3 regions of the Citrobacter farmeri genome follow, and region 3 is predicted to be linked to each of the others. Evidence: predicted binding sites of a transcription regulator. Region 3 holds the regulator's gene; each other region holds the start of a gene.

Region 1 (10,667 bases), 1.7 Mb from region 3:
CGAAGAGGCCATCACCCCGGTAAAGCAGTTGAGGATCACCGCCAACATCAGCAGACCGGCAAAAATCAGGCCGATGATATTGCTGTTAATCAGAATAAAGGCCGGAATTGCCAGCGCAAACAGCGCGATGCTCCCCATGATCACGAACGGACGACGGCCAAAACGGTCACTCAGCAGCCCCATTACCGGCTGAACAAACAGCATCCCGATCATAATGGCGATGATAATCAGCACGCCGTGATCTTCAGAGTAATGCAGGTTATGCGACAGATAGCTCGGCATATAGGTCAGCAGCATGTAGTAGGTGACGTTGGTAGCAATCACCAGGCCAATACAGGCCAGCAGGCTGCGCCAGTGCTTCGTGGCAATCTCTTTAAAGGAGACTTTCGGTCCGTCCTGCAAGCCTTCGCGGTCGCCCTGTTCCAGTTTATCGACGTGCTGCTGGAACGCCGGTGTCTCTTCCAGAGCATGGCGCAGATAGAGTCCGATTATCCCTAACGGCAAGGCAATAAAGAACGGAATACGCCAGCCCCATTCCAGGAAGTTCTCTTCCCCGACCACCGTCGAGATCAGCACCACCACGCCCGCACCCAGCACAAATCCGGCAATGGAGCCGAAGTCCAGCCAGCTTCCCATAAAGCCGCGTTTACGGTCCGGAGAATACTCGGCCACAAAGATCGACGCGCCGGTATACTCACCGCCGACAGAGAACCCCTGCGCCATCTTACACAACAACAGCAGGATCGGAGCCCAGATGCCTATCGAGGCATAGGACGGTATCAGGCCGATACAAAAGGTACTGATCGACATAATCACAATGGTGATGGCAAGAATCTTCTGTCGACCATATTTATCGCCGAGCATACCGAAGAACAAACCACCGAGCGGACGAATCAGAAAGGGAACAGAAAAAGTAGCAAGGGCGGCAATCATCTGCACGCTGGGGTCAGCCCCCGGGAAGAACACTTTACCTAATGCGTAGGCAACGAACCCATAAACCCCAAAATCAAACCACTCCATCGCGTTACCCAGCGACGCTGCGGTAATCGCCTTTCGCAATTTACCGTCATCGATAATCGTGACGTCACGAAGCGTAATCGGTTTTACTTTTTTCCTTTTCAGCATAGCTGTCCTCGTAGACTAAGCCCTGTCTCGCTGCATACCGACTCCATTGGCGCACTGAGCGCAAACGTCGCCGTCGAGCGCGGAGTTACTCAGGCGCAACTCCTGTAACAAGCGTAGCAGGTTTACTTACACGGACTGGTTAAGGTCTGTACAACCGAACCTGTTGACGCCTGATTTGGGCGGTTAATGAGCTATCTACCCTACCAGTGTTTAAAATTGTGATCAACTTCACATATATGTTTAGGTTTCGTCAACGCAGGTAAATAAGGTGATCCTGAGTCTCTTTTTTTAAAGCGCAGAGTTGTTCTTTTTTTCGTTTTCGATCTCTATTTTCTTGTGCTTGCTTAATAAAAAGTCACTGCTGTTATTATTATTCTGCCAGGTAATACGCTCTCATTTTTCACAACTTCTTTACGGTAATTTTAAATATTCAGATCGCGCTGGAATGTTTACATTGATTATGTGACAAAGATAACTAAAACATCGTTTCGTTTTGATTGAATCAGCATTCCAATGAATGCAAGATAATAGTCGATGTAATACCACCGGGAAGCGAAAAACGCCGATACAGGGTGCAATCGCTACGTAGAACATAAAGAGAATGCAGATTAGCCTGCTTTCTAATTTTATATAACAATCTGAATTTTAATATTTTTTTCCACCTTACCCGTTTGTTCCGCGGGCAAGAAGTGAGGACATTTATGAGAATTAAAGCCACCATTGAACGCATCCCTGGTGGGATGATGTTGATTCCATTGCTGCTGGGTGCGGTTGTAAATACCCTGGCACCGAATACCGGTGCTTATTTTGGTTCCTTTACAAAAGGCATGATTACCGGCACGGTACCAATTCTTGCTGTGTGGTTTTTCTGTATCGGGGCATCGATTGATTTACGCGCTACCGGTACGGTCTTGCGTAAATCCGGCACGCTGGTGATTACCAAAATAGCCGTGGCGTGGGTAGTGGCAATGATTGCTGCATCATTTATTCCGGATACGGGTATTCAGACCGGTTTCTTTGCCGGTCTTTCCGTACTGGCGATTGTTTCCGCGATGGATATGACCAACGGCGGTCTGTATGCCAGCCTGATGAACCAGTACGGTACGAAAGAAGAGTCCGGTGCGTTCGTCCTGATGTCTCTGGAATCCGGTCCGTTGATGACGATGGTGATTCTGGGTGCGGCGGGTCTGGGTTCCTTCGAACCACATCACTTTATCGGCGCGGTGCTGCCGTTCCTGATAGGCTTCACGCTGGGCAACCTTGACCACGATCTGCGCGCGTTCTTCAGCAAAGCGACACCGGTACTGATTCCGTTCTTCGGCTTTGCGCTGGGTAACACCATCAATCTGGGCGTTATTGTTGATACGGGTCTGCTGGGTATCCTGCTGGGTGTGGCAGTCATTGTCATCACCGGTATTCCGCTGATTATTGCTGACCGCGTGATCGGTGGCGGTAATGGTACTGCAGGTGTCGCAGCGTCCTCTGCGGCAGGTGCCGCCGTCGCCAACCCGGTGATTATCGCGCAAATCAACCCGGCGTTTGAACCGGTCGCCGCTTCCGCGACGGCGCTGGTCGCCGCCAGCGTGGTGGTCACGGCGATTCTGGTGCCGATTATTACTGCACTCTACGCCAAACGCTTCGCCAGACTTCCGGCACCAGCAACGGCAGAAGAAACAACAGCAGAATCCGCAAACCACTAATCATCACCCCTCTCCTCTCAAAGTATGAGGGGAGAGGGGGGAAACACCTCTTCAACCATCGCATCCACCAGTCGTTTTGCCGAACAGAGTCGCGGCATACCCAGCGCAACCGTCTGCCAGCGCTGTGTCACAGACCAGCTCACCGGATGTTTTTCCGCCTCACACCAGTCTCCCAGCCAGCTCAACATGTCGCTGTACTCGCCTGAACCGGCAATCGCGGTAGTATTTAGCCACTGATGATAGTAGTGACGCGTCGTGGGCGCGGCATTGATGCTGTGGGCCAGATAGTTTGTCGCCATCGCACGGAGATTATCTTTCAGCATCGCCGCCACGTCCGGATTGGCCAGACGACAGGCATCGCCAAACGGTCCCCAGCGCAACTCTTCCAGCGCAATAAAACAGCGCCCCGGTAACGACCATCCCTCATACGCACCCGCCAGCCAGCGGGTAAACACCTGCTCGCTGTGTTCCCCGGCCTGGACGGTGAGACCTCGCTGGCTTAACGCCTTCTCCTTCCAGGCGCAGCGCTGACGAAACCACTCGCTCAGCGAAGCAAGCTGTTGATCCAGCCCAAGGATGGACGGCCCGCGAGAGAGGTCCGTCTGCTGTAAAACCTGTAGTCGCGCAGCGATCCGCGTCAGCGCCAGATGGCCCGGATCGAGCATACCAGCCAGTTTTTCCACCAGCTTCAGGCGCATCATCAGATGTTCACTGAATATGCCGGCCATGGCCCACGCCCGTAGCTGCGTCCGGGAGAGGATCTCCTGCGTCAGACGTTCACGAAACTGCTGCTGTTGCTGCGTGCCGCCGGCCCGTTTCGGTTCTTCTCCCTGAACCAGATCGACCATAAACTTCGGGTGGATACACTCCAGCGTCCGTCCGGGGCCTTCCAGTAACGCGTTTGTCATGTGTGTTCGGCCACAAAAAGGGTTTGAATGTCATCACGGAGCAGGCGGGAGTCCTCATAAATCCAGGCGGTGGCGGCAATACTGTGCTGCAACTGCTGACTCAGACTTTGAACAGCCGATTCATTTTGCTGACGAACCAGCAAACTCTCACGCAGGCTCTCCTGCAATCCCGACAGGCACAATGAGAAATCGGCAAAAAATGTTGCCATACCTGCCGTAACTGAAACATCGACCTGGGCGGCTAAAGCTTTACGAATTTGTTGGCAGAAGTGGCTGACGTACTCCACCAGACTCTGATGCAGCGCATTGATATCAATCAGATAGCGCGTCTTCGCTTCGACATAGTCATTCCAGCTCCAGTTGGGCTGATTCAGCCAACGGGAGAACGTCTCACGCACCCCGCTCACGCGGGGGGCATCGCTTTCGACGCGGTCCTGCTGGGCAATCGCATCGCTGAATAACTGCCGCGTCGTGAAGTTAAACATGGAGGAGTGAAAGGCCGGAAAGCTGATCCTGGGGCGAAACCCCGCATGACTCAACTCCTCTTTTACCCGCATTTCAATGGGGCGCATCGCTTCGTTTAGCGACCGGCTGAGGGTGGCTTCCAGTTGCTCAAAACGTATTGCCAGATCGCGGCTGATATTGTCCTGCGCCGCCAGCAGAACCCCCTCACAGGCGGAACGTAACTTGCTGAGGATCACCTGCGCCTGCGCTTCGTCGTGCAGCACCAGCATCTCCCCGTCAAGCTCCGCCTGCGGCAGCGGCGACCAGCTATCGCCGCGCGACAGTTGCAATATCTGCTCGCGGCTGAACAAGGTCTCAATGCTACGCAAGATCGTGGCCTGTTGCTGGTTAAGAAAGCCGCTGGCCGACGTCAGCGCCAGCCCAACCTCATGGTGGATCTCATCGCTAACGCTATCCTGACTCACCTTCAATTGCTGCATGTCCTCTTCCAGGCGCGCGATATTTTGTTGCAGCTTGTCAAAAGCGACCGTCAGACAGTGAAAGCGAAAATCCAGATATTCGCGAGCGCTGTGGGCATAATTCAGCAATTTATGCGAGGCGGAACGCAACGCATACAGCGAGGCATTGGCATAGGCGGCATGAATTAAGGTCCGGATCGGCTGTTCAAATAACGAATCTTCCCACAGCAAGTCCGCGGCGTGGCGAAGGTGTTCGATATCATCCAGATCGGCGCTTCGCCAGCGTCGACCGAGCGCCTCCTCGGCAAAGTCCTGTACCCAGCGCTGCTCCTCGTGATCGGGCAGACAACCGTGGGTTGCCAGTTCATGGCGCGCCCGGTTAGCCAGATATCCCCACATTGAAGAGACCGGATAAATCTGCGCCGGGTTAATACAGCCCTTCATCAGGGTGCCGGAAATCAGCGCTCTCACCTGCTCTTCGTCATCACTGTTGCGATCTTTCTGGTCAAATTTATTCACCAGCGCATACAGCGGCACCGATTTTCCTACCGCGGCGATAGCCTGGCGTACCTCTTCATCGGAAATCGATTTCAACTGGGTATAGTCCATCACCGCCAGCACCGCAGAGGCGCGGGCCAGTTGCTCATTGAGCATTTTTTGCAGGTGTGGCTGCCCGGCTTCGTTTGGCCCCGGCGTATCCAGCAACGTCAGTTGACCCGGATAATTCTCCAATCCCGCCAGATGCACAAACTCCACCTCAATGACCGGAATATGTTCAATAGCCGCATAGGCAGAAAAAGGAAAATCGACCTCCAGCGCTTTCGACAGGCGTACCAAATCGTTGAGACTTTTCAGACAGTGAAAGATCGGCTGCGCACCGAGATAGTGGCGCTCAAAGGCTTCCCCTTTTTCGATGCGCTGCATGAGGCCGTTCATGTCTTTATCAATTTCCAGCACCTGAGTCAGATTCTGCCGATCGCAGGCGTGCATGCTCTCCTGCAAGGTCTTCATCAAGGCATCGATGGGGGCAACGTGGGAAAAATGCAGCACCGGTTCTTTCTGACCGGGTGTATGGCGGATCAGCGTCGGCAACGCCGTCATCGGACGATTGCGATTGGGCAGCACTTCGGTCCCGACAATGGCATTGATCGTGGTTGATTTCCCCGCTTTCATGGTGCCCACAATCGCCAGCACCATTTCCAGCCGCGAGATTTTTCGCAACTCATTATTCAGCGTGGCCTGCTGGGCCTCGACCCCTCGGGAGCTAAAATGCATGGGCTGAACGTTGAGGTCATCCTCACGCTTTAATGAGGAAGCGCCCTCCAGAGTCGCCGTTGGCATTTTTTTTACGGTCTTAAGATGCTCTAAAGAGAGCATCAGCAAGCGTTCCGCTTCCTGGCTCAATTCATATATTGTCTGTGTGTACATAAAAAATGTTTCCTTAACGCAAATTTTATTGCTTTTATTTAGCCGTTTCGTTTTATTAGTGAATATTCGGCTTTAATAATTACGTATGGAAAAAGGAATTATTAATTAATCTACTGATATTAATGAAATTATTATTTTAATTACTGTTTTATTGAATGACGCTCAGTGACGTAAGAAAGTAAAAAAGCGTAGTTCAGTTTTATAAAAAGCCAGACCAGTTTAGGTTAATTCCACCTACCAGAAATAAGGGGGGGGAACTCAAACTGAAAATCGACCAGCCAATTATTTAGGATATTTCTTGCCACCTTATCTCAAATAACAAACGGTAGCAATTTCCCTTAAAAATATTACTTCGATTTTTCTGTCTGACCGTCAGGTTATGGTCACAGTTCGGCATTTACCTTAAAAACAGAGTAGTCCCGACAACGTTAAGGATTTTGTGTATAATTGCGTCCTTTTTCGGCAATCTGCCATTTTTTGGGCGCTTTTGCCCTTGCTGACTTTTGAGGAAATCGACATGTCATTACCCCATTGCCCACAATGCAACTCCGAATACACCTACGAAGATAACGGCATGTACATCTGCCCGGAATGTGCCCACGAATGGAACGATGCAGAATCGGCGCATGAAGACGATTCACTGATTGTGAAAGATGCCAACGGTAATCTGCTGGCTGACGGCGACAGCGTCACCGTGGTGAAAGATCTGAAAGTGAAAGGCAGCTCATCGATGCTGAAAATCGGTACAAAAGTGAAAAACATTCGCCTGGTGGAAGGCGACCACAACATCGATTGCAAAATTGATGGATTTGGCCCGATGAAACTGAAATCAGAATTCGTGAAAAAGAACTGATTTAAATTGCCCGGTGGCGCTTCGCTTACCGGGCTTACGGTAACTACACTTAAGTGGCTTCTCTTACCTGAGGTAAAGATTATGCCGTTAAGTCCCTACATCTCTTTTGCCGGAAACTGTGCTGACGCCATCGCGTATTATCAAAAGACGTTGGGTGCAGAACTCCTTTATAAAATCAGCTTCGGTGAAATGCCCAAATCGGCGCAGGACAGCGAAGAGGGGTGCCCGCCCGCAATGACATTCCCCGATACCGCTATCGCCCATGCCAACGTGCGTATCGCCAATAGCGACATCATGATGAGTGATGCTATTTCATCGGACAAAGCCCACTATTCTGGATTCACGCTGGTCCTCGACACGCAGGACGTCACAGAAGGGAAGCGCTGGTTTGACCATCTCGCCGCAGAGGGGCAAATCGAAATGGACTGGCAGGAAACTTTCTGGGCACATGGCTTTGGCAAAGTCAGCGATCGCTATGGCATACCGTGGATGATCAATGTCGTCAAACAGCCCCAGCCAACCGAGTAATACAGCGGGAGGCGCGCCTCCCGTCTTGTCATCAAACTCACCTTAACTCTTCATCGGCAGGTAACGACTCCTTAACCGAAACGTCATATTGATCCGCCACGATGGTGCCACTTTTTTTAGAGAGGCCGTATCATGGAAACGATCATTCGCGTCGAGAAACTCTCCAAAACGTTCAATCAGCATCAGGCGCTGCATGCGGTTGATCTGAACATCGGTTCCGGTGAGATGGTGGCTCTGCTTGGGCCGTCAGGCTCCGGCAAATCCACCCTTTTACGTCACCTGAGCGGGCTGATTACCGGTGATAAATCGCCAGGTAGCCGCGTCGAACTGCTCGGTCGCACTGTTCAGCATGAAGGCCGACTGGCACGCGATATCCGCAAGAGCCGCGCGCATACCGGTTACATCTTCCAACAGTTCAATCTGGTGAATCGCCTGACGGTGCTGGAGAACGTGCTGATTGGCGCGCTCGGCAGCACGCCGTTCTGGCGCACCTGTTTTAGCTGGTTTAGCGCAGAGCAGAAACAGCGCGCGCTCCAGGCACTGACCCGCGTCGGGATGGCGCATTTTGCGTACCAGCGCGTCTCAACCCTCTCCGGCGGTCAGCAGCAGCGCGTGGCAATCGCCCGGGCGCTGATGCAACAGGCCAAAGTGATCCTCGCCGACGAACCGATTGCCTCACTGGACCCGGAATCGGCGCGCATCGTGATGGATACCCTACGCGATATCAACCAGACCGACGGCATTACCGTCGTCGTCACGCTGCATCAGGTGGATTACGCCCTGCGCTACTGTGAACGCATTGTCGCGCTGCGTCAGGGACACGTCTTCTATGACGGCAGCAGCCAGCTCTTTGATAACGACCGATTTGACCATCTCTACCGCAGCATGAACCGCGTCGAACAGAACGCGCAGGCTGCTTAACATCCCAAACGAGGAATGGAAATGAGTTATAGAACTGTTGCCGCCCTGGCCTTTACCAGCATGTTCAGCCTCAGTACGTTGTTAAGCCCGGCTTATGCCGAAGAGCAGGAAAAAGCGCTGAACTTTGGCATTATTTCGACCGAATCACAGCAAAACCTCAAACCCCAATGGGATCCGTTCCTGAAGGATATGGAGAAGAAACTGGGGGTAAAAGTAAACGCCTTCTTCGCCCCGGACTACGCCGGGATCATCCAGGGTATGCGCTTTAATAAAGTCGACATCGCCTGGTACGGTAACCTCTCGGCAATGGAAGCCGTGGATCGCGCCAACGGCCAGGTCTTCGCCCAAACCGTCGCCGCCGATGGATCACCGGGTTACTGGAGCGTGCTGATCGTGAACAAGGACAGTCCGATCAACAACCTCGACGAACTGATCGCCAAACGCAAAGATCTCACCTTCGGTAACGGCGATCCTAACTCCACCTCCGGTTATCTCGTTCCGGGTTATTACGTCTTCGCAAAAAACAACATCGCCGCCAGCGACTTCAAACGCACCGTTAATGCCGGTCATGAAACCAACGCCCTTGCCGTCGCGAACAAGCAGGTGGATGTCGCCACCAACAATACCGAGAACCTCGATAAGCTGAAAACCTCCGCGCCGGACAAGCTGAAAGCGCTGAAGGTGATCTGGAAGTCGCCGCTGATCCCAGGCGATCCGATCGTCTGGCGTAAGAACCTCTCTGAAGCCACCAAGGACAAGGTGTACGACTTCTTCATGAACTACGGCAAAACAGCGGAAGAAAAAACCGTGCTGGAACGTCTTGGCTGGGCGCCATTCCGCGCCTCCAGCGACCTGCAACTGGTACCGATTCGCCAGCTCGCGCTGTTTAAAGAGATGCAGGGCGTACAGGACAACAAAGGACTGAGCGCTGAAGAGAAAACCAGCAAATCGTCCGCGATTAAAGCGCAACTGGACGATCTCGACCGTCTGACCGCCGCGCTGAGCGCCATGACCAGCGTCACCAAAGCGGTGCAGTAAACCTGATGCCCGGTGGCGCTTCGCTTACCGGGCCTACAAACGTAGGCCGGATAAGGCGCTTGCGCCGTCATCCGGCAATAAACTACGCACGGAGCTAAACATGCAAACCATCACCGTTGCCCCGCCAAAGCGCAGTTGGTTCTCGCTAGTGAGTTGGGCCATTCTGCTCGCCGTGCTGATCGTGTCGTGGAAAGGCGCCGAAATGGCCCCGCTCACGCTGATTCAGGATTCCGGCAACATGGCGACCTTCGCCGCCGATTTCTTCCCGCCGGATTTCAGCCAGTGGCAGGACTACCTCGGCGAAATGGCTGTGACCCTGCAAATCGCCGTCTGGGGCACCGCGCTGGCCGTGATCCTCTCTATTCCCTTTGGCCTGATGTGCGCCGACAACCTTGTCCCCTGGTGGATCTACCAGCCGATGCGAAGGGCGATGGACGCCTGTCGCGCCATCAACGAAATGGTGTTTGCCATGCTGTTCGTGGTCGCTGTTGGTCTCGGTCCCTTTGCAGGCGTCATGGCGCTGTTTATCCACACGACCGGCGTGCTCTCCAAACTGCTGTCCGAAGCAGTAGAAGCCATTGAACCCGGTCCGGTCGAGGGCATTCGCGCCACCGGTGCCAACAAAATCGAAGAGATTCTTTACGGCGTGCTGCCCCAGGTGATGCCGCTGCTGATCTCCTACTCACTGTATCGCTTTGAATCCAACGTTCGCTCGGCAACCGTCGTCGGGATGGTGGGCGCAGGCGGCATTGGCGTTACGTTGTGGGAGGCGATCCGCGGTTTCCAGTTCCAGCAAACCTGCGCCCTGATGGTGTTGATCATCGTCACCGTCAGTCTGCTGGATTTTCTCTCCCAGCGTTTACGTAAGCACTTTATCTGATTAGCGAGGCATTGATTGCTATGCACTTGTCTACACATCCGACCAGTTATCCGACGCGTTATCAGGAGATTGCCGCGAGACTTGAGCAGGAGCTACGCCAACACTACCGCTGCGGCGATTACCTGCCCGCCGAGCATCAGCTTGCCGCACGTTATGAAGTTAACCGCCACACCCTGCGCCGCGCTATCGACCAGTTGGTTGAGCGCGGATGGGTACAGCGTCGTCAGGGCGTCGGCGTACTGGTGCTGATGCGCCCGTTCGATTATCCGCTTAACGCCCAGGCACGCTTTAGTCAGAACCTGTTGGATCAGGGGAGCCATCCCACCAGCGAGAAACTGCTGGCGGTGCTGCGCCCGGCTTCCC
Region 2 (10,667 bases), 130 kb from region 3:
AAGAACTTTATAAATATTATCAAGTCTGGTTGACTGATTTTACGAAGCTGACGGTCAGGTCGGGTATGTGCCATCAGAATATCTACCATCATCATACCCTGACGGTTGGCAGCCTTAAGTTTCCGGGAGAGGAAGAGGTTATTGCTGTTGTCCCCCAGTGCCTGCACCGGATTATTTATGGCAGAGCAGCAGCCCCACTGACTGTTAATGATGACCTGAGCGTCAGTTTATTTACCCAGGAGCATCTGCTGGCTCACCATCCCATGCTGGAGGGGATTTTGCTGTCTGAGTGCGTGCGTTTAAAACAGCGTCCTCTGGCAAACAGGCTCATTAGTTTGTTCCGCCAGTTCGGCGGTAGTGAGCTGTGTCTGAAGCTGGTCTGGCTGTGCTGGTACGATTTGATGCTGGGTAATTGCCTTGATGACTGGACCGACAACCTTAGGTTCAAAAAAGACAAGGAGATGGATATCTGGATCAATGACCGGCAGGCTGAAAACCCTGCGCTGACCAGTCTGATGGATGAATATGTCTGCTTTGCATGGCGGACGACAGCGGAACCACTGAATTAGGCTTCATCCATAGTCATGCAAGGAATTTGAGGGCCATTGGGGAGTGGAAATTAATTTAGGTTAATTAATATAATTAATAGGCACTCCCTTTTTATAACCATTCCTCAATCCATGCAGTTCCCCCAGCCATGGTCCTTCCTGAAGGCCTGATGCTTTCCACCAACTGGTCCTCGCCAGCACTAAAGAAAATCATCCTATGCAAAACAAACAACGATGGGAGACAGACTGGTTTTTACAGTCACTCCTGAACAACCATATTGACAAACTGGTAGAGCGCTATTCCTGCCTGCTGGCACTACGAACAGATCTGTTTTACCAGGATCATACCGCTAAGTTTTTCCTGCGGGATCACCGGCAACTCGAATGGGATATCCGAAAGCTGATGAACCGTATGATGCAACTCGAAGCGGTGGTCGGTTTCTTCTGGGTTATCGAATGGACAGAAGACCACCACTACCATGCTCATGTCGTGTTCTGGCTGGATGGTAGTAAAACTCAGAATACCTATCCCTGGGCGCAGCAAGCTGGTTTGTACTGGAGCGATATAACTAACCGGCAAGGCTGGTATCACCGATGTGAGTTTAAAGAGCATTACGAGGCCAATATCAACATTCCGGTACGTTACAGCGATCCAGACAGTATCACCAACATCCAGCAGGTACTGGTGTATATGACCAAAATTCAACAAAAAGAGGGGATGCCGTTGTTTGGTTGCAACGAAGTTCCACCCCGCCCACCAACAGGTCGGCCACGACGTAGTCTCTGAGAGTTTTTTACGTCACAACGCCTTAGTGTGACAACCGCCGGACAGAAACGACTGCTAACGCAGACTTACTCCCCTTCTGATACTTCTTAACTGACCCGCCATTCACACCCTGACCACGCTGCCCGTACCGGGACGGCTGACGCCTGTGTGTTGTCTGGCGGTAAGGAACAATACTATGTACGCAAAATCCTTTATCGCTTTCGACGGGAATGGTCGTCTGACCGGTGCCCGTTCTGCGCAGACCGCCCCTTACGATCGTTATACCTGCCACCTCTGCGGTAGCGTGCTGCAATACCATCCTGAATACATCACCGAACGCCCGTGCTTTGAACAGTAACCAACACACTGACAGAGGGCGGCGAAAATGCTTTATGCAAATCTTGATGCAAAGGCAGCCAGACGAATTCTTAAGTTGCGCCATTACGTGGCGGATGCTCAACCCGTGATACTCAGGACTGACTGGCACTGTAGCGACTGCGGCAACAATTACCACGGTGAACGTTATTGCGTGTCATGTGGTACTGGCGACTTGAGCCATATGCCGGAAGAGGCCTAACGATGAGAACACTGCTTATCGTTGACTTCACAAAACCTGCACTGATCTTTTCGATTAATGAATATCACTCATAGTCCCAATCCTCCTGCCTGTGATTATCAGCGAGCACAAACCCGTTAACATCCCCCCTATCTCTTCATGCTCAACGGATCACCATGCTTAATCAACAAGCACGAACTCACTCAACTACAGTAAAAAAAACTGGTCTATCATTTTTGCTCATTCTGAGCGCCCTAATGGCTGTTACCTCTTTATCAACCGACATCTATCTTCCGGCTATGCCGGTCATGGCAAAGGATTTACAGGGTAACGCAGAGCTGACAATCACAGGGTTCCTTATCGGTTTTTGCATTGCACAACTGATTTGGGGACCGATTAGTGATCGTTATGGTCGTCGACTGCCGCTGTTTATCGGCTTAGGTCTATTCATCGTCGGCTCGGTGGGCTGCGCGTTATCAACGGATATCGTGCAAATAGTCTTCTGGCGTGTTTTTCAGGCGTTAGGTGCCTGTACTGGGCCGATGTTGGCACGAGCAATGATCCGTGACCTGTTTAGCCGCACTCGCGCAGCACAAATGCTTTCGACACTGATGATCATCATGGCTATCGCGCCGATTGCCGGGCCCTTGATCGGCGGGCAGATGATTAAAGTCACCTCGTGGCATGCCATATTCTGGCTGCTGGCGATTATCGGAACATTAATGCTGATGTCTTTATTCTGGTTACCAGAAACATTACATGCCGAAAAACGCTCACAAACCTCCGTAACCAAAGCTTTCCAAAACTACTATGCCTTGCTAACTAACGCCAAATACATGCGTTTTACGTTATGCCTGACGTTCTACTACGTTGCAGCCTACGCCTTTATCACCGGCTCCCCGTTTGTGTACATCACTTACTTCGGCGTTGATCCGCAGCACTACGGTTGGCTGTTTGCAGTAAACATTGTTGGATTGATGGCGGTGAGCATGGTCAACAGACGTCTGGTTCACCGCTATCCACTGGAAGCGTTGCTTAGGAGCGCCGTATTCATCGCCACTATTGCCGCAATAGTGCTGGCGGTCACCACCGGCCTGAGTGTGGGCGGAATTACCGTGATTGTCGGTGCAGTATTCGTGTTCTTCTCAATGAATGGCATCATCGCGGCGACATCCACGGCTTGCGCTCTGGACGCAGTGCCTAATGTGGCTGGCTCCGCATCGGCGCTAATGGGGGCATTACAATACGGCAGCGGCATCATCTCTTCATTGCTTCTTGCCCTGTTCAGTGATGGCACACCCTGGACGATGGGCTGGATAATTGCGTTGTTTACAGCAGCCAGCGCCTTGATGGCTCTGACCTTTCAACTAAAAAAATGACTACCACACATCCGCCCCGCTTATGAATTTAGCTCATAGAGCCTATTCAGGCTGCGTAATTATCTTTAACCGCAACTTCGTTAATCTGGATATATCGCGTGAATATGCAATGTGAAATACAGCGGAAACTGACTACAGCGGATAGGCATACCCCAGCTTGCGCGGCTGGGGTGTCATCAGAGACTCACTAAATATTTTTATCGAAGAAGACGTCTAACTTTTGCATCGCCTGGTCAACGTATTCAGGCACCCAATATGTCTCAATGTGGGTAGCGCCGTCGATCAGGAAGAGTTCTTTGTCCTTCGTTCCGGTCGCTTTAGCGAACGCATCTTCAGTCATATAGAGCGTATCCGCTTTTGTACCGGCAATCATCAGCAATGGTTTATTGATGAGATTGATATGGTCCGTTACGTCAAAGCTCATCAAATCCAGAAGACTGCTGGTGGTGTATTTAAACGTGGAGTTCGGGTGCGCGTGGGTTTTCCAGTAGTACTCGTAGCCCTGGCGATATAAGGCAAAAGGTAACTTAGCAATCTGTTCATCAGTCAGGTTGGCATCGCCGGAGTAAAGCACTTCGCCTCCGGCTGCTTCCTGAACTCGTGCGTCAGAAGCCTGCTGAAGGCGCTGCTGGATACTATCCAGCTGTGAATTCTGAAAACCGTTGCGGCGCACAAGTCCTGAATTAAACATACTGATGGTTGCAATCGATTTGAACCGTTTGTCTGTTTCGGCAGCAACAAGTGAATAACCGCCACCACCGCAAATGCCAAGCAGACCGAGGCGGGCGGTATCGACACCAGGATACTGGCTGATGTAGTCAGCCATCCCGTGGATATCTTCGATGCGATTAGCAGGTTTATCCACGCTGCGTGGCATTCCGCCGCTGGCCCCCTGATAAGCCGCATCGGCGGTGATAGCGATGTAGCCCTGTTCGGCGAGACGCTGGGCATACAACCCGGCGACCTGTTCTTTTACGCCGCCATTGGGATGTGCAACCACCACCGCAGGGTATTTTTTGGCGGGATCGTAGTTAGCAGGGGTATAGACATTTGCGGCAATCTGAATGCCATGCAGATCGTATTTTACCGGATGAATGTTGACTTTGCCTTTGACGTTCTCGGAGATGGCACCGTCATAGGCCAGTGTGAAAGGGTTTTGTTTGTAATCAGCCGCATTGACTGAGGTCACCCCGGCCATTGCCGTGAGTAGCATTGCGCTAATAAGCGTGAATTTCATGGTCTCTCCCGATGAGTGTCGGCCTGATTATTCAGGCTCGCGGAATCAAATTTGCAGACTCAGGTTAGGCGGAGAGGGCTGTCAGCATCGTGACAGGAAAATAACATTTTTGTCAGTTAATGGGCTGGGATGGATAAGTGTTTCTGACAACGCTGTCAGGTAACTGTCAGCTTTATGTTGGCAATCAGAAGGCAGAATGGTCTCAGTAACAGGATTGTTCAGGTACTGAAGCATCATTGAAAAGTTACGAGGAAGTCCCGTTATGCGCCTGTTGTTAGTCGAAGATGAAGAAAAAACGTCAACCTATCTCAACCGTGCGTTGAACGAGTCCGGATTTACGGTAGATGTCTCTGCAGACGGAGCTGAAGGTCTTCATTACGCGCTGGAGTTCGACTACGACGCGATAATACTGGATGTGATGCTGCCGGGGATAGATGGCTACCGGGTGCTCGAGGGTGTGCGAGCAGCCAAACAGACGCCGGTGCTGATGCTCTCGGCACGGGGTTCGGTCGATGAACGCGTTAAAGGGCTTCGCCTTGGCGCGGATGATTATCTGCCCAAGCCCTTTTCGCTTATTGAGCTGGTGGCGCGTATTCAGGCCCTGGTGCGTCGTCGTTCTACGGATGGCGTGGACATCACCCAGTTGCAAATTCACGATCTGCATCTCGACCTGCTGGCTCGTCGCGTATTTCGCGCCGGAACGCGACTGGAACTGACCGCGAAAGAGTTTTCCCTGTTGAGCCTTCTGGCCCGGCATCAGGGGGAGATTCTGTCAAAGATGATGATTGCGGAGCAGATATGGGACATGAATTTTGACAGCGATGCCAACGTGGTTGAAGTGGCCATTAAACGTCTGCGAGCCAAAGTGGATGCGCCGTTCGACGTCAAACTATTACATACCGTTCGTGGCATGGGTTATGTCCTCGAAGTCCGGTCCGAATAAATGAAGGGGATATGTATGCTTAAGCGTTCCATCTCCGTTCACCTGGCGCTGATGTTTGCCTTATCCGCGCTGCTGATTGTGTCCGTCATCGGCATCCTGCTCAGAAGCTCTTTGCATGACTCTTTGCAAAAGCAGATGCACAACGAATTGTTGTTCCGCGAATCATTAATGAGCCCGTGGATCACTGCCCGAACCTCGGCTGACGGCTGGTCTACGCTGGCCAATAAATTCACCGTATTAACCAATTCTGAAGGTGAACGCGTTCGCTACTGGATAGTGAGCGATAACCCACGCTTTAGCATGGGGGGAACACCGCCTGTGGGTGTTGAGTGGCCTTCTTTACAGGAAGGCTTTAATAAAGTGCCCGGCGCATCGGAAGGTGCCTGCTCGCTGTTTCTGTTAGTGAAAACGATCCCCGCCAACGGTGAAAGGCCTGAGCTGCGCTATATCGTTGCCATCGACTCCACGCCGTATATGGGCACACTAAATGCCTTCACCCGGACGCTGTTAATCATAGCCGCGCTGGGCGTCGTGATTGTCGCCTTGCTGGGATACATCGTATCAAGGATCGGTCTTCGTCCCGTTGGAGCACTCAGTAAAGAGGCCCAGCATCTTGCACCGGGAGACCATGGACAGCGCCTGAACACCCATGCGTTGCCCGAAGAACTGCAGCAACTGGCGTCATCATTTAATGGCGTGTTAGAACGTCAGGAAATCGCCTGGCGTCAGCTCGACAGCTTTAACGCCGATGTTGCGCATGAACTCCGTACCCCGCTGACAAACCTTATTGGTCAGACACAACTGGGTCTCTCGCGCCGACGCTCGCAGGATGAACTGGAAGAGTTATTGGGTTCCAATCTGGAAGAACTCGAACGCATGACGTCGATCGTTAACGACATGCTGTTCCTGTCCCATGCCCACGCGGGTGAACATGCGTCCCAGCTGACTAAGGTGTCCCTGCGAGAAGAAACCCTGAAAACAGCGGAATATGTAGAGCCTTCTTTTGCTGAAAAACAGCTTTATCTGGATGTAGAGGGAGATGTCACCGCGCACATCGATCGGCGACTGTTCCACCGCTCACTGGCTAATTTACTGGAAAACAGCGCAAGGCATTCACCCTCCAATAGCACGGTTACGGTGCGATTAAACGATAAAGGCCATCAAGTCTGTGTTGAGGTTTCAAACCCGGGCGATCCAATAGCACCAGTGCACTTACACCGACTTTTCGAGCGGTTCTATCGCGTTGATACCTCCCGGGCGAGAAGTGATACCCACCATGGGCTGGGCCTGTCGATCGTACGCGCCGTCGCCATTATGCACCGGGGGGATGTCTTTGCCAGGAGCGAGAACGGTATCAATACCTTTGGGCTAACGTTTGCTAAACAGCCTGACCCTATCCGCACAAAGGAACCCATGTCAGAGCGTCTTCCCTCTATGCCCGCTGACAAAATTGTCAGAGAACCGTCAGTCTGATGTCAGGCTACCTGCGCCAGAATCACTGCTAAGACTCACAACGGCTGATTAAAGGAAGGAAACAGTGAGAATAAGAAAGGTATTTAGCGGGTTTCTGGCGATGATAGTTATGGGGTTTTTAGGGCAACCCGCGTTCGCCGCAGAGGATTCATCCACACCGTCCCGCACGCTGATTATCTGGTTTTCCCAGCCCGAGGAAATGAAGCCCGATGCCGTGGACGGTATTTCCGGGGCCAGCGTATTGCAAAAAAATACGCCGGAGACCGGCAGCACGCAGTTTGTTGCACAACTGATTCAGAAGCAGACTGACGGTGACCTGTTTCGTATTGAAACCGCTACCCCCTACCCTCGTCAGCATGATGCACTGTTACGCTTTGCCGAAAAGGAACAGCAAACTAGCGCCAGACCATCACTCAAAACTCCACTCCCCGATCTTAGCGATTACGACACCATTTACGTTGGCTATCCCATCTGGTGGTATACCATGCCAATGGTGATATATAGCCTCTTTGAGCAAAATGACTTTGCCGGTAAAACGGTCATTCCCTTTACCACCCATGGCGGCAGCCGGTTAGCCGACTCCCTGCGACAGATAGCCCGCATGCAGCCGCAGGCCAGATTAGTCACTCGTGCGCTAGCAATCTCGCGCAATGATGTTTCAGGCCCTGACGTACCCGCGCAGGTTGAGCAATGGGTAAAACAAGTTCAGCCACAGCGCTAATCCATCGACATGAAGAAAATTTATATTTTCCAGGTCATGCAGGATACGCTGATGACGTTACTTCTGCTGGTGCTGATGGGATTTCACCTTCACGGTGAAATCGTACATGAATGGGCGGGGATTATTTTTACGCTGCTCATCATGTTGCATTTATACCTTAACCGACATCGACTATGGTCACTGTCACCGAATATTCCGTTAACCATGCAGAGAGTTAACAGGGTCATTAACGCAGTGACGTTCGTTGTTATCCTGAGCGCTATTATCTCTGGCATGATGCTGTCCCGACATATTCTTCTGGCGCTACCGTTCCACAACCCGGCGAACTGGGTCAGAAAAGTACACATGACGTCGGTCCATTGGGGAATGCTCATTCTGGCGCTGCATATCGGGTTGCACTGGAAAATGTTGGCAACGTTTTTCTGCCGGATCCTGAGCATATCCGGCAACTCACACCTTGCAAATATCATTATGCCAGGTGTTTTTTCGCTCATCGCACTACTGGGATTGTACGGATTACTGAACACGGACTATCTCGATTATTTGCTGATAAAGGTCGATTTTTCCTTTTTCGATTACGATGAATCTGCCCTTGTTTTTTATTTCCGCTACCTGGCCATTATTGTTTTATTTGCATTAATGACGCGCCTTTTGCTTTGGTTTCTTATATTTAGAAAATGCAATGCGATGTCACCCCAATAGATGTTAACTGACAGAATTGTCAGGCTGGCGTCAGCCTGACGACATGTCCCACTGATTAGAATCATTGCAGACCCTCTCCATCATCGTAGATAAGGACGCTTTGCATGATCAGACATTTACGTCACCTCGGGCTGTTACTGCCCCTCTTCACATTTTCATCCTGGGCAGCGGAGCAAAATCCCACGGTCCATATCGCCCCCGCAGGAAGTCAGAACGCGGTATATGGGCCCGCCGAGAACTTTACCGGTCGCGTCAGGGTTGACCCTCTCTTCAAACCGGATAACGACATCCGTGTTTCCGGGGCTTATGTCACCTTTGAGCCCGGCGCTCGTTCCGCCTGGCATACGCATCCGGCAGGTCAGCGGCTGATTGTGACCTCGGGGGTTGGGCTCACCCAACAAGAAGGCCAGCCGGTGCAGGTTATCCGCGCCGGTGACGTTGTCTCTTGCCCGGCGGGCGTCAAACACTGGCACGGGGCGGCACCCGGCAGCGCGATGACGCATCTGGCGATAACCGGGATTGTGGATGGCAAAAGCGTTAACTGGAAGGAGTTAGTGACAGATGAACAATACCACGCCCATTAAAGCATTAGCGGCAGCGGTACTGCTGACCTTTGGTTTTGGTCTCGCGGCACATGCTGCGCCCGTCAGTAAAGGAGCCTCAGAAATGAACCACCAACAAACGGTTTCCGATACACTGTCAGCCCGCCAACAGGCCATCCCGTTGATTGCGGCATCGATGGCCAGCAGTCAGATGGATAAGCTGAATGCCGCCCTGAATCAGGGTCTTGACGCAGGACTCACGATAAACGAAACCAAAGAGATTCTCGTCCAGCTTTATGCCTATACGGGCTTTCCCCGTAGCCTGAATGGGCTTAGTGAACTGATGAAGGTCGTCGAAGCACGTAAACAACGAGGTATCAAAGACGTTGAGGGTAAAGAACCGGTTGCCCCGATCCCTGTCGGGGATGAGCTTCGCCGCGTTGGTACCGCAAACCAGACAAAAATCTCAGGAGCTCTCGTCCAGGGTCCGCTGTTTGATTTTGCCCCGGTCATTAACCAGTTCCTGCAAACGCACCTTTTCGGCGACATTTTCGCCCGCGATAACCTCGACTGGCAAAGCCGCGAGCTGGCAACGGTTGGCGCATTAGCGGCCACGCCGGGCGTCGAATCACAACTGTTGTCGCATACGCGAGCCAGCATGCGGGTCGGCCTGACGGCAGCGCAGCTGTGCCAGCTGGCACAGGTTCTGCGTGAACATGGCGAAAGTGATGCAGCAACGCGAGCTGAAAAGGCGCTGCAGCAGGCGCTCTCAAACAAGTAGGAGTGGGTTATGGAGCATGATCCCAACCGCAGAATGTTAATCACCGCACTTGCCGGGCTGACGCTGGCAAACGTTTCTTTGGCATCAGCGGCGACCGGAACCGCAAACGTGCAGGGTAAAAGCCGTGTTCTGGTGGCGTACTTTTCCCGCAGCGGAAATACACGGATGATTGCGGGCGTCATTCACCGCAGCCTGAATACCGATCTGTTTGAAATCGAACCGGCTACGCCTTATCCGGAAGACTATTTTCAGACCGTTGAACAGGCGAAAAAAGAGCGTGAGCGAGGCGTAAAACCGGCATTAAAAAATAGCGTTGCAGATATCTCACGCTACGAGACCGTGTATTTAGGCTTTCCGATCTGGGGGACCAGCGTGCCGCCTGTAGTGCAAACATTTCTCAGCAGCCACAACCTTGCGGGCAAGTTAATCATCCCCTTCATTACTCACGGTGGCTACGGTAAAGGAGACAGCGACGACATCCTTGCCCGTCTCGCCCCAACTGCGCGTCGGGAAAAACCGCTGGTCATTGAATGCGACCAGGAGCGAAGAACCACTGAAACGGTTACCCGTTGGTTAGAGACGATACGTAGTTAATCGTCCGCATTCATGAGTCTGCCAAATAAGGGCAATCAGGGGTGCTAAATAATTAACGCTGACTACTCAGATATGATTGAACGGCAAACATAACAGAGGATGTAATCTTGAAGACTGTCTTAAAAACGCTGGCCATCTGCATCATGGCGGGTGGCCTGGTGACTCAGTCGGTATACGCCGAGCCGCTGGTCATTCAGGAACAGGGAAGCTTTTCTGCTGGTGGTACCATCATCACTGCCCCAGGAACATTTGATGCGAAAAAGCCGCTGGACTCTGCTGGCCAAACCTACCATGGCGATCATGCGTCTGTGTTCTACCAAATCCCCGAGAATCCGCATAAATACCCTATCGTCATGCTGCACGGCGCAGGTCAGTTCTCCCGTACCTGGGAAAGTACCCCGGATGGTCGTGAAGGGTTCCAGAAC
Region 3 (10,667 bases):
AATAAAAATGAGCGTCGAGTTTGATGGATTAATCAGTTCCCGAATAGACATAATATACTTCCTTAATCAATGAGTTAGAAATTGACGTCTGGTATCTGCCGTCAGCCGTTAAATCCTGAATCAGAAAGCTTGTTTAGTATAGTTGGAAATTTCTAACGACTTATTAAAGAAAACTTACCGTCGAGTGAAATAAGCCTTGTTCGGACGATATATCTTTGCACCTTCAAAAAAATGCGCATCTCTCATCTAATTTCTTCACTGGTTTTGTTTCCCGTCATTCGGTACAACAGAGGGGTCAATTTTCAGGGATATTTTCAGCCTATGCGCATTAATCTGGACGTTCTGCTTATCCTGGACGCCATCGACAAATACGGTACTTTTGCCGCCGCAGCCGAATCGTTGTTTAAAACGCCCGCGGCACTCAGCTATATGATCCAGAAGCTGGAAAAAGACCTGAACATCGAACTGCTTGACCGCTCCGGGCATCGGGCCAAATTCACCGATACGGGACTGATGATGCTGGAAAAGGGGCGTTTGCTGCTCAGTGCGGCAAAAGATCTGGAAAAGCAGGCGTTGCAGTTGAGCTCCGGCTGGGAGAAAGAGCTGGTCATTGCGCTGGATGTTTCCTTTCCCTTTGAGGTGCTATTCCCCCTTATTGATGCTTTTCACGCGCTGAACAAACAGACGCGACTTAAATTTTCGTACCACACGCTGGCTGGGTCATGGGAAGAGTTAACGCATAATGGCGCGGATATCATTCTTGGCGCGATTAACGAACCACCGACCTCCGCCGCGTGGTCCTACAAAATGTTAGGCACCCTGGATAATGTTTTTGTGGTGGCGCCCGCGCATCCGCTGGCCGCAATCGCTGACAAACTGACGAATGAACAACTTTGCCTGCACCGTGCCATTGTTATCAGCGACAGCGCGCGCTTTTGTCATCCGATGCAAACTAATCTGATGGACGAACAGCCGCAGATTCATGTCGACGATTTTCATAGCAAAGTGGCGCTGCTTCGCGCCGGGATGGGCTGCGGGTTTCTTCCACGGCATATCGCCAGCCCGTGGCTTGCCACGGGCGAACTGGTCGAAAAAAGCGTCATCTCTTTTCGCGAAAAAGATGTCGCTTATATGGCATGGCGCGATGGCCGAAACGGGCTGGCGCATCGTTGGTGGCGAAAAGCGCTGCTTGAAAACCCCAACATCGCGCGACTGTATCAGTGATTCAGCCAGAGCGTGGCGGAAATTGCCGGCAGCGTCAGGATACTGTCAGACAGTTGTCCTTTACCTTCTTTGCAGCACCATTGTGTCACGTTCAGCAGCGGTGAAGCCGGGAGCACCACTTCACAGGCCTCGCCGCGGTTAATGGCCACCAGCACGCGCTGCTGTTGATGGACGCGCAAAAACACCACCACGTTATCTTCTGCATAGAGAACCTGACATCCGCCATAGCGCAGCGCCAGGATGCTATGCCTCAGCTTCGCCATCCGGTGATACAGGGCAAGCAATGCGGCATCCTGTCTTTCCGCCTGCCAGGGAAACGTCTTGCGGCAGAACGGATCGTTATCGCCATCCAGCCCTACTTCATCACCGTAATAGATACAGGGCACACCGGGCCAGCTAAATAGCCAGACCACCGCCAGCGGCAGGCGGGCGACATCTTTTCCCAATAGCGATTTGAAACGCGCGGTATCGTGGCTGTCGAGCTGATTAAACATCCGCAACTGCTGTTGATGAGAGAGGCCGGCGCGGTAGTTCTCCATCCACGCCATACAGGTCTGCGCGTCTATCTGCTGGGGATCGTAGGAGATATCGGTGTTGGCAAGAAAGCCCCAGAGCGGGAAGGTGAAGCCACGGTAGTTCATGGCGGCATCTTCTGCATCCGCCTGCAGCCACTGTCGCGCATCACCAAAGTGTTCACCAAAAACGTAGGCTTCTGGCTGCGTTTCCTTCGCCGCCCGGGTGATCCCAGCGACATGCTGAAGGTTATGACGCGCGCCACCCGCTTCTCCCAGCATATGCACAACGTCGAGCCGCCAGCCGTCCATGTTCCACGGCGCCTTCAGCCAGTGACGAACGATGCTGTCTTCACCGCGATACATTTCATTGACCAGACTTTCGGACTGATAATCCAGCTTCGGCAGACTGGAGTAGCCCAGCCAGTCCAGCGCGACGCCGTCAGGTGAAAAACTGTACCAGTCGCGCCAGGGGGAATCCGGATAGTGGCACGCGCCGCCGGAGCCGCGCTGATGGCGATCGAACCACGCGTGGGAATCGCCGCTGTGGTTAAACACGCCGTCCAGCACCAGCCGCATTCCCTGCTGCTGCGTTTTCAGCCGCAGTCGCATCAGCGCCGAATCGCCGCCAAACTGCGGATCAACGTGACGGTAATCCTCGGTATCATATTTATGCACGCTCGGAGCGGTGAATATCGGGTTCAGGTACAGCGCGGTAACGCCCAGCTTTTTCAGATACGGCAACTTTTCGCTGATGCCGTCGAGATCGCCGCCATAAAACGTGGAGCCGCCGGCCTGCGCGGTCAACGGTTCGTCCCACTCTCGCAGCACAATCTCCTGTCCGGCCGCGTGATGGTAATAAACCTTATCCTGCTGTATGTCGCGTGACGAACTACGGGCGAAACGGTCAGGAAAGATTTGGTAGAAAATCTGATCGGCCACCCACTGCGGTCCGCTGTCCGGCGCATCCACGGCAAATTGTTCCAGACGGGCGGGCGGAAAACGGCTGAACCCTTGCGGTGTAAACCACAACTGACGATCGAGCCAGAGCAGCTTGAAACTGTAGCGACGACGTGGCTGTCCGCAACGAAGATCAATCGCCGCACGCCAGGCCGTCACGCCCGGAGACGGTTGCGTGCGCAGTTTGCGCATCGCCAGCGCGGTTTCTTCGTTGTCATTTTCCGCACGTAGCGTGACGCGCTGCGGCAGATTCTCCCCCGTCAGCCAGAGCGTAATGGTCAGTTGGTCTTTGTTTTGCTTAACAAATGGGGCAACCGGTAGGTGCCAGGCATTCAACATCACGTATCCCCTTTGATGAAAATGAGCTCACCTTGCCATAGCGATTTGCAGGATAACTCCTCATCTGAAGGTTTATTGGGGGAGGAGTTCGGGGGAGGAGAAATGACCGGATGGCATTCGCGCCACCCGGTACAACATTACTGCGCTTCAGCGACCTGACGATCGTGGCGGCGCTTGAACATCCAGCCAATCATCAACAGAACAATCCAGCCACAGCCCACGTACAGCGAAATGCGGGTGTCCGGATGATAACCAATCAGTCCGATAATAAAGACAAGGAAAATCAGGCCTACAATGGTCGTTGCCACGCCGCCCGGCACTTTAAACTTCAGCGCCTTCACCTCTTCCGGCGGCAGACGACGACGGAAAGCGATTTGCGACAGCAGGATCATGATCCACACCCATACCGTCGCGAAGGTCGCCAGCGACGCAATCACCAGGAAGACGTTTTCCGGCATGATGTAGTTCAGATACACCGCGAACAGCAAGGCGATAGTCATCACCATCACGGTGACCCATGGGATCCCCCGGCGCGAGGTTTTGGCGAACACTTTTGGCGCACTGCCCTGCTCTGCCATCCCGTGCAGCATGCGACCGACGCCAAAGACGTCAGAGTTAATCGCCGACAGTGACGCGGTGAGCACCACAAAATTGAGAATGCTGGCGGCAAAAGTAATACCAAGATGCTGGAAGGTCAGCACAAACGGGCTGCCGTCAGTTCCTACCTGGTTCCACGGGTAGATAGACATGATGACGAAAAGCGTCCCCACGTAGAACACCAGAATACGCATCGGTACCGAGTTAATGGCGCGCGGAATGGATTTCTCCGGGTCCTTCGCTTCCCCGGCGGTGATGCCGATAATTTCAATACCGCCATAGGCGAACATCACCATCTGCAGTGACATCACCATCCCCAGCCAGCCGTTGCTAAAGAAGCCGCCGTTGCTCCACAGGTTATGGATCCCGGTCGGTTGCCCGCCGTTACCAATCCCCCAGATGATGATCCCGAAACCGGCCACAATCATGATAATAATGGTGGCGACTTTAAAGAAGGAGAACCAGAACTCCAGTTCGCCAAACACTTTCACGCTCATCAGGTTGATGGCGCAGATGATCAGCACCACGCTGAGCACCCAGATCCAGTGCGGTACAGTCGGAAACCAGACGCCCATGTAGATGCCAAACGCGGTCACGTCGGCAATGGCGACAATCAGTATTTCAAAGCAGTAGGTCCAGCCGGTGATGTAACCGGCGAGTGGGCCGAGGTTTTCCTGCGCATAGCGCGAAAATGAGCTGGCGGAAGGGTTGTGTACGGACATTTCCCCCAACGCGCGCATAATGATATAAGCCGCTACCCCGCCGATAATGTATGCCAGCAGCACGCTCGGTCCGGCCATTTTTATGGCATCTGCAGAGCCATAAAACAGTCCGGTGCCGATTGCTGAACCCAGGGCCATAAAGCGAATGTGTCGGGTGCTTAGCCCCCGCTTCAGCTTGTTATTACTTTCCATCGATTCCTAACCCATCAACACAATAAAAAACCACGGGGCCAGTAATAGCCCCGTGGTTAAAACAAATTTTCCGCAATCTTAGTGTGCGCTGGAGGTCACCTGCCGACCCACTGCGCGATCCCAGACAACCGCCAGGACCACCATCACGACGGTGGGCATTAACCACGCCAGGCCTTGCTCCGCCAGCGGTAAGCGCTGGGTCCAGGCCGGTAACACGTCGCCGATTGCCGATGCTTTAATACCATCAAGGATACCAAAAATCAGGCTGATAAACATTGCTGGTGCAATGACGCGGGTCGAATTATGCCACCATGAGCGGGTAAAACTTAACACAACGAGTGCGATACACGGGGGATAAATCGCTGTCAGTACCGGAATAGAGATCTGAATCAGATGGCTAAGCCCCAGATTGGAAACCACCATCGAGAATCCGCCAAGAATGAAGACCAGCGTACGGTAAGACAGCGGCACATACTGGGCGAAGAACTCCGCACAGGCGCAGGTCAGGCCGACCGCCGTCACCAGACAGGCGATAAAAATCAGCGCCGCCAAAAGCAGGCTACCCGCACCGCCAAAGGTGTGCTGGACATAAGCGTGCAGGATCGCCGCACCGTTCGCTGATTGATCGACCAGCGTTGCGCTGTCTGAACCAAGGCGGAACAGCGCCAGGTACAACAGCGTTAATCCAACGCCCGCCATCAGACCAGCCCAGACGGTATAACGGGTCAGCAGACGTGCTTCAGTGACACCGCGAGAACGTGCCGCGTTAACAATCACGATACCAAAGACCATCGCCCCCAGCGTATCCATTGTCAGATAGCCGTTCACGAAGCCATTGGAAAATGCTGCCGTCTGATAGGCTTCCATCGCATGACTGATCGGGCCGGCAGGCCAGATGATGGCGGCAACGGAAAGTACAATCAACGCCAGAATCTTCAGCGGTGCCAGGAAGTTCCCAACGGTATCCAGCAGTTTACCCGGATACAGCGACACCAGAATCACAATCGAAAAATAGACCACGCTGTAGATAAGCAGCGGCAGAGTCGAGTCGCCGGTCAGCGGGGCAATACCCACTTCAAAAGAGACCGTTGCAGTGCGCGGAGTTGCGAATAACGGTCCAACGGCCAGATAGCAGACGGTCGCCAGCAGAACGCCAGCCACTTTGCCGATAGGGGTACTCAGACTGTCAACACCACCACCGACTTTCGCCAGCGCGATAACGGTCAGCACCGGTAGCCCCACGGCCGTGATCAAAAAGCCGACAGCCGCCATCCAGACGTTTTCGCCAGCCTGCAAACCAACCATTGGAGGAAAGATGATGTTCCCTGCGCCGACGAACAGCGCAAAAGTCATAAAGCCCAGCGCAATAATATCGCGCGATTTTAACTGATGGGTCATAAAGCTTACGGCCTGTGGATGTGGTGTTGATTAAATTAACTTATTGTCTTTCCCTGCGGGAAGAAACAGCGGTTTTTTTAAGCTATTCCAGAGGGATATATCCCATAACCTGGAAAGCAAAGAATAGTTTTTCGATTTACCGCCTGAATGCAGTCAGTCTGACAGCATCTGGGGCGCAATTTAAACGCTTATAACGTTTTAAAGCAAGGAGGGATCCAAAAACCGGAAGATTATAGCGATATAAAATTAAAGGCCAGTGCAAAACACTATGTTAAAGAAAAAGTCATGGCTTATCATTCGAACAAAAAACAACCAGGCGTTGATAAATTCAGCAGACTTATCTTAGCTGCAAAGAAAATAAGCCAGCATTGGCTGGCTTATGGAAAGAAAACCTTACGATTGTACTTTAAGCACTTTTTTTGGCAATTAATCGTTCCGGCAGCACAAAACTAAAGCGTGTTCCTTTGCCCGGTTGACTCTCGATATTCAGGCGACTTTCGTGATGATTCACCGCATGTTTTACGATAGCCAGCCCCAGCCCACTGCCGCCCGTTTGTCGCGATCGCGCTTTATCAACGCGATAAAATCGCTCCGTTAACCGCGGGATATGTTCCGGTGCGATGCCCGGCCCGTTATCTTCCACGCTAAACTCCGCGCCGTGCGGCACCGTGTGCCAGCGGACGATGATATGGGTTCCTGCCGGCGTATGATTCACTGCGTTGTACACCAGGTTAGACATCGCGCTACGCAGCTGTTCTTCGTTCCCCAGCACCTTCAGCTGGTTATCCACTTCAAAGCTAAACGTGTGCTTCTGTTGGCTGAGCGTCTGCGCTTCGCGTTCGACCATGCGCAGCATCATCGGCACATCGACCTGCTCATTGAGCAAAAGCGTCGGCGCGGCTTCAATCCTCGACAGCGTGAGCAACTGTTTCACCAGTCCTTCCATGCGCGAGGTCTGTTCACGCATCGTTAAGAGCGCTTTTTCGCGCGTTGCCCCTTCCAGCGTCTGCTCATGCATCATCTCAAGATAGCCCTGCAACACCGTCAGCGGAGTGCGCAGTTCATGGCTCACGTTGGCAAAGAAATTGCGTCTCGCGCCTTCAAGCTGATGCATCTGCGTCATGTCACGCGCCACCATCAGCAGTTGCTTATCGGTATACGGCATGACGCGGATTTCCAGATGGCGACCGGTATTGAGCACCAGATTTAACGGTCGACTGAAATCCCGCAGTTTAAGGTACTGCGTAAACTCCGGGTAGCGCAGCAGGTTCAGGATATTCTGCCCGCTATCGTCCGGCCAGCGTAAGCCCAGTACCTGCTGCGCCAGACCGTTGCACCAGAAGATCCCGCCCTCTTCGGTAGTCAATACCACCGCATCGGGCAGTGATTCTGCCCCGCTGCGAAAGCGTTTAATCAAATTGCCCAGCTCGCGACGGCGCTTTTTATTGCGCAATTGCATCTGATGCAAACCATACAGCAGCGGTTCCCAACTGCCTCGTCCCGGCGGCGGCGTCATGCTTCTGTCGACCCACAGCCACCATGAGAGGCGTAATAAATTCCAGAAATGCCAGATCAGCAGTCCTGTTACCGATGCCAGTAAAAACCACGGCAGGTAACCAAAAAATGCGCTTAGGATCAAGGCCGGGATACAGCAAAGTATCAGTTCCAGCACCAGCCTTTTCCATGACAGCCGTTCCAGCACGGGTCACTCTCCCTTCAGAGCCTGGCTCTTATTCTTGTCTTTCAAAAACGGGTCGAAAAACGATACCCTGTTCCGCGAACCGTCTGTACCATCCGATCGTGGCCGCTGGTTTCCAGCGCCTTGCGCAGGCGGCGAATGTGCACATCGACCGTGCGATCCTCAACGTAGACGTTGGTGCCCCAGACGTGGTTCAGCAACTGTTCGCGGCTGTAAACCCGTTCGGGGTGGGTCATAAAGAAATGCAGCAGTTTAAATTCCGTCGGCCCCATATCGAGTGGATTTTCGCCGATCATCACGCGGTGCGATGTAGGATCCAGGCTCAGCCCCTGCATCTCAATGACTTCTTCCACCGCCATTGGTGAAATTCTGCGCATCACCGCTTTGATGCGGGCGACCAGTTCTTTCGGGGAGAACGGTTTGGTAATGTAGTCGTCCGCGCCGGTTTCCAGGCCGCGTACGCGATCCTCTTCTTCTCCTCTGGCGGTCAACATCATGACCGGAATATCCCGCGTCATCGCTTCACGCTTGAGGTGTTTAATAAACTGTAGACCAGAACCGCCGGGCAACATCCAGTCAAGAAGGATCAAATCCGGCCAGGGTTCATTAAGCTGATTCACCGCACTGTCATAATCTTCAGCTTCAACGGGCTGAAAGCCATTTTGCTCAAGCACGAAACAGACCATTTCGCGAATTGGAGCTTCATCTTCTACGACCAGAATACGTCTCGCCATGATTTGCCCTGTTATATAAGTTGCTTATCATCATCTGTCTTAATGCGGCGCCATTATGCGTCAGTTTTATGACAGATTTATGAAAATGCGTGCTGACGTTAACCTTAGGTTGTTGATTTATGACACCCGAGAAACGAGATATTACAGCCCCCGAATGGTTATAATCCCCTTTATGCTTTTTTGCCATGGAACCGTTATGCGCATTCTTCACACCTCTGACTGGCATCTGGGACAAAATTTTTACAGCAAAAGCCGTGCCGCTGAACATCAGGCCTTTCTCGACTGGCTGCTGGAAACGGCGGTCGAACAGCAGGTGGATGCGATAGTCGTTGCGGGCGATATATTCGATACCGGCTCGCCGCCAAGCTATGCTCGTGAGCTCTACAACCGTTTTGTGGTCAACCTGCAGCAAACGGGCTGCCATCTGGTGGTATTAGCAGGAAACCACGATTCCGTCGCCACGTTAAATGAATCCCGCGACATTCTGGCGTTTCTCAATACCACGGTGGTGGCCAGCGCAGGTCATGCGCCGCAAATACTGAATCGTCGCGACGGTCAGCCCGGCGCGGTGCTGTGCCCGGTGCCATTTTTACGTCCACGTGACATTATCAGCAGTCAGGCGGGGCTGTCCGGTCAGGAAAAACAGCAGCATCTTCTGGGTGCCATCACCGACTATTACCAGCAGCAATACGAGGCTGCCTGCACGTTACGCGGCGATCTCGCCTTGCCGATTATTGCCACCGGTCATCTGACCACCGTCGGCGCCAGCAAAAGTGACGCCGTTCGTGACATTTATATCGGCACGCTGGATGCGTTCCCGGCACAAAACTTCCCGACCGCCGATTATATCGCGCTGGGCCACATCCACCGGGCGCAGAAGATTGGTGGTACAGAGCATATCCGCTACTGCGGCTCTCCCATCGCGCTGAGTTTTGATGAATGCGGCAAAAATAAGTACGTGCATCGGGTGGACTTCCAGGACGGCAAGTTAGCCAGCGTTGAGGAACTCACCGTTCCGGTAACGCAACCGCTGGCGGTGTTGAAAGGCGATCTCGCCGCGATTACCGGGCAACTGGAGCAGTGGCGTGATAGCGAGCAAAGCCCACCTGTCTGGCTGGATATTGAAATCACTACCGATGAATACCTGCATGATATGCAGCGTAAAATTCAGGCGCTGACGGAAACGCTGCCTGTTGAAGTGCTGTTAGTCCGTCGCAGTCGGGAGCAACGCGAGCGCATGTTGAGTAACGAACGCCGGGAAACGCTGAGCGAACTGAGCGTAGATGAAGTATTTTCGCGCCGCCTGGCGCTGGAAGAACTTGAGCCACCTCAATGCGAACGCCTGACGTCACTTTTTCGTCGCACGTTACAGACGCTGTCCGGGGAGCATGAGGCATGAAAATTCTCAGTCTACGCCTGAAAAACCTCAACTCACTGAAAGGGGAATGGAAGGTCGATTTCACGGCCGAGCCGTTTGCCAGCAACGGTCTGTTTGCCATCACCGGACCCACCGGGGCCGGTAAAACCACGCTGCTCGACGCGATTTGCCTGGCGTTGTACCACGAGACGCCTCGCCTGAATACCGTGTCACAATCGCAAAACGATCTAATGACCCGCGATACGGCGGAATGTCTGGCGGAAGTGGAGTTTGAAGTCAAAGGCGAAGCTTATCGTGCGTTCTGGAGCCAGAACCGTGCGCGCAACCAGCCCGACGGCAATTTGCAGGTTCCGCGCGTTGAACTGGCGCGCTGCGCCGACGGGAAAATCCTTGCCGATAAAGTGAAAGACAAACTGGAGATGACGGCGGATCTGACCGGGCTGGATTACGGCCGCTTTACCCGCTCAATGCTGCTCTCACAGGGGCAATTCGCGGCTTTCCTCAACGCTAAGCCAAAGGAGCGTGCGGAACTACTGGAAGAACTGACCGGCACGGAAATTTATGGACAGATCTCCGCCCAGGTCTTTGAGCAGCACAAAACCGCGCGCACCGAACTGGAAAAATTACAGGCGCAGGCCAGCGGCGTCACACTGTTAGCGCCAGAGGCGTTGCAGACGCTGACAGAAAGTTTGCAGGCGCTCACTGACGAAGAGAAGCAGCTGGTCACCCAACAGCGGACCGGACAGCAGCACCAGAACTGGCTGACGCGACAACACGAACTGCTGGCCGACGTCAACCAGCGTCAGCAGGCGCAGCGGGTTGCACAGGAGGCGCTGGAAAACGCCCAACCACAACTGGCGACGCTCAGTCTGGCGCAGCCTGCCAGAGCATTGCGCCCACTGTGGGAGCGTA

What was found. Region 3 encodes PhoB, which activates phosphate uptake and scavenging genes when phosphate is short. Its sites were predicted from a motif close to CTGTCATAAAACTGNCNNAT; they were not measured.
Region 1: phnC (phosphonate ABC transporter ATP-binding protein) is a predicted target of PhoB. The motif match lies at 7,491-7,510, and genes of this name have one in related genera.
Region 2: I6L53_RS17165 (heavy metal response regulator transcription factor) is a predicted target of PhoB. The motif match lies at 4,639-4,658, and genes of this name have one in related genera.

Annotation. Positions count from the first base shown of each region.
Region 1 is NZ_CP077291.1:392,206-402,872, reverse strand. Features, by position in the region: gene proP (glycine betaine/L-proline transporter ProP) at 1-1,125, opposite strand, end outside; gene kdgT (2-keto-3-deoxygluconate transporter) at 1,827-2,825, shown strand; gene I6L53_RS01830 (diguanylate cyclase regulator RdcB family protein) at 2,843-3,733, opposite strand; gene crfC (clamp-binding protein CrfC) at 3,730-6,084, opposite strand; gene I6L53_RS01820 (zinc ribbon domain-containing protein YjdM) at 6,602-6,937, shown strand; gene yjdN (VOC family metalloprotein YjdN) at 7,019-7,465, shown strand; gene phnC (phosphonate ABC transporter ATP-binding protein) at 7,598-8,386, shown strand; gene phnD (phosphonate ABC transporter substrate-binding protein) at 8,408-9,424, shown strand; gene phnE (phosphonate ABC transporter, permease protein PhnE) at 9,525-10,304, shown strand; gene phnF (phosphonate metabolism transcriptional regulator PhnF) at 10,325-10,667, shown strand, end outside.
Region 2 is NZ_CP077291.1:3,651,969-3,662,635, forward strand. Features, by position in the region: gene I6L53_RS17140 (hypothetical protein) at 1-569, shown strand, start outside; gene I6L53_RS17145 (YagK/YfjJ domain-containing protein) at 766-1,335, shown strand; partial or broken gene I6L53_RS17150 (putative zinc ribbon protein) at 1,511-1,891, shown strand; gene I6L53_RS17155 (multidrug effflux MFS transporter) at 2,047-3,249, shown strand; gene I6L53_RS17160 (alpha/beta hydrolase) at 3,437-4,462, opposite strand; gene I6L53_RS17165 (heavy metal response regulator transcription factor) at 4,749-5,429, shown strand; gene I6L53_RS17170 (heavy metal sensor histidine kinase) at 5,445-6,902, shown strand; gene I6L53_RS17175 (flavodoxin) at 7,012-7,623, shown strand; gene I6L53_RS17180 (DUF4405 domain-containing protein) at 7,675-8,325, shown strand; gene I6L53_RS17185 ((R)-mandelonitrile lyase) at 8,430-8,909, shown strand; gene I6L53_RS17190 (carboxymuconolactone decarboxylase family protein) at 8,887-9,648, shown strand; gene I6L53_RS17195 (flavodoxin) at 9,658-10,242, shown strand; gene I6L53_RS17200 (alpha/beta hydrolase) at 10,350-10,667, shown strand, end outside.
Region 3 is NZ_CP077291.1:3,526,635-3,537,301, forward strand. Features, by position in the region: gene I6L53_RS16600 (hydrolase) at 1-51, opposite strand, end outside; gene I6L53_RS16605 (LysR family transcriptional regulator) at 322-1,224, shown strand; gene malZ (maltodextrin glucosidase) at 1,218-3,035, opposite strand; gene proY (proline-specific permease ProY) at 3,173-4,546, opposite strand; gene brnQ (branched-chain amino acid transporter carrier protein BrnQ) at 4,625-5,944, opposite strand; gene phoR (phosphate regulon sensor histidine kinase PhoR) at 6,351-7,646, opposite strand; gene phoB (phosphate response regulator transcription factor PhoB) at 7,688-8,377, opposite strand; gene sbcD (exonuclease subunit SbcD) at 8,574-9,776, shown strand; gene sbcC (exonuclease subunit SbcC) at 9,773-10,667, shown strand, end outside.